4 regions of the Exiguobacterium sp. KKT215 genome follow, and region 4 is predicted to be linked to each of the others. Evidence: predicted binding sites of a transcription regulator. Region 4 holds the regulator's gene; each other region holds the start of a gene.
What was found. Region 4 encodes Rex, which represses fermentation and respiration genes when NADH is low (regulators of the CRP and FNR family bind a similar motif). Its sites were predicted from a motif close to TTGTGAAATATTTCACAA; they were not measured.
Positions count from the first base shown of each region.

Region 1 (2,205 bases), 240 kb from region 4:
GTCCTCGGTGTTCATCTCCCAAACCGGTGCGATTTGGTCGCCGCTCTTCTCATCACGGCCTCCGTTCATGCTATAAAGGAGTGCTTTCGCCATGTTGGCGCGGGCTCCGAAGAACTGCATCTGTTTCCCGATTTTCATCGGTGACACACAGCAGGCGATGCCGTAATCGTCACCGAACTCTGGAAGCATGAGGTCGTCGTTCTCATATTGGATGGCGGACGTCTCAATCGACATCTTCGCACAATATTGTTTGAAGCCTTCTGGCAATTTCGTCGACCAAAGCACCGTCAAGTTCGGTTCTGGTGCTGGCCCGAGGTTCGAGAGTGAATGCAAGAAGCGGAACGAGCTCTTCGTCACGTTCGAACGTCCATCCTCACTCATCCCACCGATTGACTCGGTCACCCATGTTGGGTCACCCGAGAACAATTCGTTGTAGTCAGGCGTGCGCAAGAACTTGACGATCCGAAGCTTCATGATGAAGTGGTCGACGATTTCTTGAACGTCCGACTCGGTCAAACGACCTGCTTCGATGTCACGTTCTGCGTATACATCGAGGAATGTCGAGACACGTCCAAGTGACATGGCGGCGCCGTTCTGTTCTTTGACGGCTGCGAGATATGCAAGGTATACCCATTGGTACGCCTCTTGTGTATTTTCCGCCGGACGGCCGAGGTCAAACCCGTACGCCGCACCGAGTTGTTTCAACTCTTGGAGGGCCCCGAGCTGCTCAGACATTTCTTCCCGTGTCCGAATATCTGCCTCTGATAAGAAACCGCCACGGTTCGCCAAGTCCTTTTTACGTGCGGCAATCAAGAAGTCTAACCCGTACAAGGCAACGCGACGGTAGTCGCCGATAATCCGTCCACGTCCGTAAGCGTCAGGAAGTCCTGTGATAATCCCTGACTTCCGTGCTGCTCGCATCTCAGGTGTGTACGCATCGAAGACACCTTGGTTATGCGTTTTGCGGATTTCCGAATAAATCTTTGTGATTTCAGGGTTCGGTTCGAAGCCATACGATTCAAGTGCAGCGTCGACCATCCGGATGCCGCCGTTCGGATGAATCGAACGTTTGAACGGCTCGTCCGTTTGAACGCCGACCACTTTTTCGAGCTCTTTGTTTAAGTATCCCGGTCCGTGCGAGACGATGGTCGACGGGTTGTTTTGATCGACCGCCCAAACACCGCCGCGTTCCCGCTCTTCTTTCGTCAATTCCATCACTTGTGCCCAAAGCTGATTCGTCGCTTCCGTCGGTCCGACGAGGAAACGGTCGTCTCCTGTGTACTCATGTCGGTTTAAACGGATAAACTCACCGACGTTCACTTCGTTCGTCCACTGCCCAGGTACAAATCCTGACCAGGCTGATTTAATTTCGGTTGCCATTGTGGGTCACTCCTCATAGTTGAGATAACTGCGTGCTTTCTATAAGTTGAGTGTACGTGAAAACGTGAACATTATGTTTTACATTCTTGTGAAAGTTGTAACAATCTCATGAACGTTGGCTTAAAGCCATTTTTGTAAGCGCTTTAAAATCTGTTATAACGCATTTCTCATTCACTATGAAACAGATAATTCACGTCACGATAGGATTTACGTCGATTCTGTATCATCTCGATTCGGATGTGACGATTTATACAGTTTTTAGTGTGATGTATATCACGACTCGGGGATAGAACTTGAATTTTTGCCTTACATCGGACACAATGAAGGCAGAACATTGTAGAAGAGGAAGGGGTTCTTCCCATGACGTACGAATTATTGACAGCTGATCACGACTTGAAAGCCGGTGACCGCATCTCCCTTAAAGTAGAAGCGAACGGTGAACAACGTGATGGATTTATCACAGAATTTGAAGACGCAGGTTTTTGGATTCGGTTTGACGACGACATCGAAAACGAGGATTTCATCGACTACCGCGATAACTTGCTCGTTGCTCTCATCTCGCGCCCGATTGACGTGGCAGCGACGTATCCAGAGCTCGCTTCATACGAACGGTTGACGAAAGAATTGCAGTATCGTGTGTATCAAGGCTTCACCGTCGAAGGCGTCGAGGCGTCGGCTGACCAAATCGATGTGCACATCAAACTCATCGAGGACGGACAGACGTTCACACAGACACTCCGTTCTTCATTCGACCAAGATACTGAACATGTTCGCTATATCTAAGACAGGGAGCGCTTATGCTTCCTTTGTTTTTGCCCCACGATA
Region 1 covers NZ_CM145756.1:2,399,668-2,401,872, forward strand. The annotation lists gene pflB (formate C-acetyltransferase) at 1-1,380, opposite strand, end outside; gene ACZ2GZ_RS12505 (hypothetical protein) at 1,741-2,163, shown strand.
Region 1: a site for Rex is predicted at 1,467-1,484, ahead of pflB (formate C-acetyltransferase). Genes of this name have one in related genera too.

Region 2 (2,205 bases), 1.1 Mb from region 4:
AGACGGAGTTTTTACCGTACGACCCACAACCGAGTGTGAGTGATGGTGTCATTTCGTTATAGAGATCACCGATGCCGCCGTGTGCCGTTGGCGAGTTGACGATGATGCGGCAAGCTTTCATCCGGAGTCCGAATGCGAGGATGGCGTCGTCGTCAGTCGAGTGGATGGCTGCCGTATGACCGAGACCACCGATTTCAAGCATCTTCTCTGCGATGGCGAAACCTTCTTCACGCGATTGGACTTTGTAGGCTCCGAGTACTGGGCTGAGTTTCTCATGTGAGAGCAACTCTGTCGCACCGACCGTCTCGAGTTCGGCGATCAAGATTTTCGTATCGGCCGGGACTGTGAGTCCAGCTCGTTCGGCGATCCAGGCTGCAGGCTTCCCGACGATTTCCGGGTTGACCGCACAAGAGTCTGTTTTAATGACGAGTGTCTCGAGTTTTGCTTTCTCTTCTGGTGAGCAGAAGTAGCAACCGAGCGCCGTCATTTCGGCTTTCACTTCTTCGTACACTTCTTGGTCGACGATAATCGCTTGTTCAGATGCACAGATCATCCCGTTATCGAACGTTTTCGACAAGATGATGTCCGAGATGGCACGTTTTACTTTTGCTGTTTTGTCGATGTAGGCCGGAACGTTACCAGGACCGACGCCAAGGGCTGGTTTACCAGTCGAGTAGGCTGATTTGACCATCGCCGCTCCACCAGTTGCGAGGACCATGGCGACTCCTGGGTGGTTCATGAGCGCTTTCGTCGCGTCGAGTGACGGTTTTTCAACCCATTGGATCAAGTGTTCCGGAGCTCCCGCTTCGATGGCTGCGTCACGAAGGATGCGTGCCGCTTCACTTGAACACTGTTGTGCCGATGGGTGGAAACCGAAGATGATCGGGTTACGTGTTTTGATGGCGATGATTGCTTTGAACATCGTCGTTGATGTCGGGTTCGTGACCGGTGTGACCCCGGCGACGACACCGACTGGTTCAGCGATGTACGTGATGCCGTTTTGCTCATCGTCCTCGATGACGCCGACCGTCTTCTCGCCACGGAGTGAGTTATAAATATATTCTGTCGCAAAGATGTTTTTGATCATTTTATCTTCAAACACACCGCGACCTGTTTCTTCATATGCATGTTTCGCGAGGGCGACGTGTTGTTCGAGACCGGCTAACGCCATCGCTTGAACGATCGCATCGATTTTCTCTTGGTCGAACGTCATCAATGTCTCAAGCGCCGTGTGGGCTCTAGTGACGAGCGTATCGACCATCTGTTCTGCTGATGTTTCTACTACTGCTTTCTCTTTAACTGCCATGTTGGTTTCCTCCTCATGAATGAGAGCTTATACTGTTGACTTGATGGAGAGCACGGGGCAATCAGTTGGTTTGAGAAGAGTTTGTGCTTTCCTTCACATTCATAGAATACAATGTTTCTCGCATTTTGTGCGTGACAACAATGTGAACTCTTTCACAATATTTTTTAGGAGAATGAGGATAGGGCTTGCTTTTTCATATGACGCTCAGTAAAATCGAATGCGTTTTCATGAAAATAAAGCATATGCGATATGTAAACGCTTACATCCATTGTGTCCATGATGAGGCGAATGCGCTGTGCAAAATGTCACGGGATGAGGATTGGTCGTCCACCCTGCGCTCGGTCGTGTATAATGAAGAAAGAACCTAATTAGGAAGTGACATGATTATGCCGAGACAAGACGCAGCCGATCAGTTCGTGAAACTGATCCCATTAATTCGCCGGAAGTTATTACGTCGTTCCGACCTTCCGCAAATCCCAAACTTAAACTTTTCCCACTTTCATCTCCTCATGTTGATTGAAGATGAAGGTGCGGTCACGAACGGACACATCAGTGAGACGTTATCGATTGCCCCGCCGAACGTGACGCCGCTCATCACGAAGCTCGTCGATGAGGGCTACATCACCCGCGTCCCGGACGAACGCGATCGCCGCGTCATCTGGAATCAACTGACCGAAAAGGGCGAACTCGTCCTCCGCGAGCGTCGCGATTCGTTCCGTCGCCTGTTCGAGGACCGTCTCGCGTTTCTGAACGAGGAAGAGACGGACCGCCTAATCGACAGTTTGAAGACGTTGACGGAGATCGTCGAGAAGATGGATAAAAGCGAGGGATGATTTTTGCTCGTCAACATCCACGTCTTCTTATATAATCGAGGATGAATCAATCGAACAATGGAAAGA
Region 2 covers NZ_CM145756.1:1,584,228-1,586,432, forward strand. The annotation lists gene adhE (bifunctional acetaldehyde-CoA/alcohol dehydrogenase) at 1-1,306, opposite strand, end outside; gene ACZ2GZ_RS08260 (MarR family winged helix-turn-helix transcriptional regulator) at 1,693-2,139, shown strand.
Region 2: a site for Rex is predicted at 1,447-1,464, ahead of adhE (bifunctional acetaldehyde-CoA/alcohol dehydrogenase). Genes of this name have one in related genera too.

Region 3 (2,205 bases), 1.5 Mb from region 4:
GAATTTAGGCAGGACGACAAAATCGAGCATCGCCCCAATCTGCCCCGCTCTTCCGTCGGTCCACAAAAAAACCGTAGTGGCGGGAGCCAACTACGGTCATGACAGAACGAGTAATCGTTCTTATAAGACAGGTTGCATCGTTTTCAATAACACTTCTGCCGAATGATGCATCTTTTGTTTTTCTTCGTCTGACAACTCGATTTCCACGACTTGACGGACTCCTTGGCGGTTGATGATGGCCGGTACACCGATATGGATATCGTTCAAGCCGTATTCACCATCTAAATGTGCGCCGACCGTCAACAACGTGTTCTCGTTACGGAGCACAGCCTTGACGAGACGGAGCAAACCGAGGCCGATGGCGTAGTACGTCGCGCCTTTGCGCTCGATGATGTGGTACGCCGCGTCCCGAACGTTGACGTAGATGTCTTCGAGGTCTTCCCATGTATATTCGTCGTTCTCTTCAAGCAACTGCTCGACCGACTTCCCGTAGATGCGGGCGTTGCTCCAGGCCGCGAATTCCGTGTCTCCGTGCTCACCCATGATGTAGGCGTGGCAGTTGCGTGGATCGACGTTGAAATAGTCACCGAGCATGTAACGGAGACGTGACGTATCGAGTACCGTTCCTGATCCGAACACGCGGTGTTTCGGTAAACCTGAGTATTTCCAAGCCAAATGTGTCATGATGTCGACCGGGTTCGAGGCGATGATGATGATGCCGTCGAATCCAGATGCCATGATGTCCCCAATCATCGATTTCATGATTTTGGCGTTCTTCTCGACGAGGTCGAGGCGAGTTTCACCCGGTTTTTGCGGAGCACCGGCAGTGATGACGACGATATCTGCTGCACCACAGTCCGTATAGTCCCCTGCCCAGACGCGCATCGGTGAAGAAGCGAACGAGACGCCGTGGTTCAAGTCCATCGCTTCGCCTTCCGCCTTCGATTTGTTGATGTCGATAATGACGAGTTCCTCACAAAGACTTGCTGTCGTCAATTGGTACGCAAAGCTGGCACCGACCGCTCCGGCCCCGACGAGCGCGACGCGTGTTACTTTTGCATGATTTAATGTTTCCATATTGATTCTCCACCCTTCGAACAATCTGTTTCATGTTTTTGTTATGTCTGTTACATAAAGATTGTAACATCATTCACAAACACTCACTACTAAGGAAACCGTTTTCACTTTGGCGATATTGTGACAAAATTCACATTCGTTTGAAACATCTACATTTTCTGTACTACCCTCATCGTAACAAGAGGAAACTAATCGTCGCGGCCGCGGCAATCGACAAAAAGTTGACGGCGTCATTGCCGAGAAAACGCCAGCCCGACACATAAGCCGTCGGCTCACGATGATGCATTTTCTTCTCGGTCAACTTGCCGCACACACGGCATCGGTATTTCCTTTGCACCGTGGCCCCTAACAATGTGTCGACGACGCTGCCGCTCAATCCGAGGGCGATCAAGACGAGCGCGAACGTCACATCAATCTCGATAAATGGAAGCGCGGCGAGGATGATGACCGTGGCCCCGACGATCGACATGACCGTACCGAACACGGACACCCCACCACTCGTTCCCGGTTCGACTTCACGGAACGTCCGAATCGAGCGCGGTTTCTGCTTGGCGAGGACGCCGAACTCAGATCCCCACGTATCACTCGTCGCCGCGGCAATCGAGGCGACATAAGCGAATAACCAGGCGTCGTTTGGCGCAAAAATCATTCCAAGCGCCGTTACCATGCCGACGCCCCCGTTGGCGAGCACTTGTACGAAATCACGGGGACCCGATTTCTCAACAATCTCATCGACAGGCGCCTTGTCCCGGGCACGATATTTCGAGGCGAGCGACGATGTCGAGAAGAAGACACCGAGTAAATAGAGCCCGAACCAACCGAAACCGTAGCCGATGACCGTCCCCGTCACGACCGTCAAGACGGCACCGGAGCGGGTCAACGAGCGCAATCGATAGCCGGCAAAGGCCACCAAACAAGTTACAAGGAAGATGGCGAACATAAAATCGTTTCCCTTTCCGTCACGATGAATTCGACAGGAATGTCGTGTGGCTCAATCGGGATCTCATCGAGCAGTTGAACGTCATAGGCCAACGCGATGGTCGTCCCTTTGTACGTGGCGAGGTAGCGATCATAATAGCCGCCTCCCCATCCGATTCGATAGCCGGACCGGTCAAACACGCGGCCGGG
Region 3 covers NZ_CM145756.1:1,173,708-1,175,912, reverse strand. The annotation lists gene ACZ2GZ_RS06080 (L-lactate dehydrogenase) at 121-1,077, opposite strand; gene ACZ2GZ_RS06075 (DUF92 domain-containing protein) at 1,247-2,017, opposite strand; gene ACZ2GZ_RS06070 (5-formyltetrahydrofolate cyclo-ligase) at 1,996-2,205, opposite strand, start outside.
Region 3: a site for Rex is predicted at 1,196-1,213, ahead of ACZ2GZ_RS06080 (L-lactate dehydrogenase). Genes of this name have one in related genera too.

Region 4 (2,205 bases):
GATGAACGCGGCGATGACGAACAAGGCGAAGTACGCATACTTCCGAATTTTTGATAAGAAGTACGGCGTCACGACACCGATGCGCGTCAAGAACATCGTCACGACCGGCAACTGGAACAACAGTCCGAATGGGATGGTCAGTTGCAGCAAGAACGTGAAGTAGTTCGACGCCCCGATGATTTGCGTTAGCCCGAGGTCTTGCCCGAGGTCCGTCGAGATATCGAGGACGAGCGGGAACAACCAATAATAGGCGAACGCGAGACCGATCAGGAACAAGATGAAGATGATCGGGATATAGGCGAGCGTCGCTTTCCGCTCGTTCGGATGCAGACCAGGTGCGACGAACGCCCACAGTTGATACAGTAGAAACGGACCGGATGCGACGAGCCCGATGACGAGCGCCAAGTTCAAGTAAATCATGAGCGGGTCCGCGACCCCAAAGGCGTTCAGTTCGAGCCCTCGTTCGACGAGGTCCGCCTGCAGATAGGCGAGCACGTATTTGACACTCGGCAAAGCGATCAAAAAGAAGGCAAAGACGACAAATGCCGACAGCATCAGTCGTCTCCGCAGCTCTGTCAAGTGATCGGACAGCGCCCGCTCTTGATCAGGTTGATGATTCATGATTACTGCTCTTTCTTCTCAAGTTCTTTCTTATCTTTCTCGTCATGTTCGTTCATCATGCCGTTCGTGGCATTTTTGAACTCACGGAGCGTTTGACCAGCGGCGCGTCCGAATTCAGGCAATTTCTTCGGCCCGAAGATGATGAGCGCGACGATGGCGATAATGAAGATACTTGCGCCTCCTGGAATACCGACGACGAGCAACGATGATAGTAATTCCATTATTGATGGACCCCCTCAGCAGATGGATAGTGTTGCATAAAGTAAATGAGCGACTGGAGTTCGATCGACAAGTCGATGTGATGGACGCGGACCGTGTCCGGCACCGTAAGACGGGCCGGCGTGAAGTTCAAGATGCCTTTGATGCCGAAGCGGACCAAGTCGTCCGCGACAGGCTGCGCATAGGCAGACGGCACCGTTAAGATGGCGACGTCAATCTTGTTCTGTTTCATGATCTGTTCCATCTCATCGACGTGATGAATCGGGACACCGGACATCGTCGTGCCGACTTTTGTCTCGTCTGCGTCGAACCCGACGACGATATGTGTGTTATTGTTTTTAAGGAAGTTATAGTTGACGAAAGCTGTCCCAAGATGACCAACCCCGACTAAGGCGACGTTCGTAATCTCGTCCTGATTCAGTGTCTTACGGAAAAAGTCTAACAGATACTGTACGTTATAGCCATATCCCTTTTTACCGAGCGCACCGAAGTACGAAAAATCGCGACGGATCGTGGCCGAATCGACCTTGACCGCCTCGCTCAGTTCAGCAGAAGAGACACGCTGTTTTCCTGATGAATGTAGGCTTTGGATAAACCGATAGTATAGTGGCAACCGTTTGGCTGTCGCTTGCGGAATCTTTGGTTCGTTTTGACTCAACGGAAAGAGCCTCCTTTTTACGACGCGTTTCAAACGAATCTAATTTCATACACCTTGATTGTAAACGAATTCACATGACCACTCAATGAATATACCTGAAATGGGGAAGAAATAAAGTATACTAAATAGAGAGAAAGGGGTTTTTTCACTTGATCCTACTGCAAGTCAATAACTTATCGAAATCATTCGGCGTCGAGCCGATTTTAGAGAACGTCAAACTCGAGATTCAAGAAGGCGAACGTGTCGCCCTCGTCGGCCGCAACGGCGCCGGCAAATCGACGCTGCTCAAAGTCATCGCCGGGGAATACAACTACGATTCAGGTGACATCATGAAGCCGAAAGACGTCACCATCGGCTATCTCGCCCAAGATTCAGGGTTAGAGTCGAACGAGACGATTTGGAACGAGATGCTCACCGTCTTCACCGATTTGATCGAACAGGAGAAGACGCTCCGCCGCATGGAACAAGACATGGGTTCTGAGCGCATCTTGAACGACCCGGCCGCCTATGAGCGTCTGCTGTCGTCTTACGATGAAGAACAACACACGTTCAAAGACCGCGGTGGCTATCAATATGAGGCGACGATCCGCTCCGTCCTTCACGGGATGCGTTTCTATCCGGACGACTTCGAACGCCGCATCGATACGCTCTCCGGCGGACAACGGACACGTCTCGCCCTCGCGAAGATGCTGCTCCAAAGTCCCGAC
Region 4 covers NZ_CM145756.1:2,634,763-2,636,967, forward strand. The annotation lists gene tatC (twin-arginine translocase subunit TatC) at 1-621, opposite strand, end outside; gene ACZ2GZ_RS13745 (twin-arginine translocase TatA/TatE family subunit) at 624-842, opposite strand; gene ACZ2GZ_RS13750 (redox-sensing transcriptional repressor Rex) at 842-1,498, opposite strand; gene ACZ2GZ_RS13755 (ABC-F family ATP-binding cassette domain-containing protein) at 1,648-2,205, shown strand, end outside.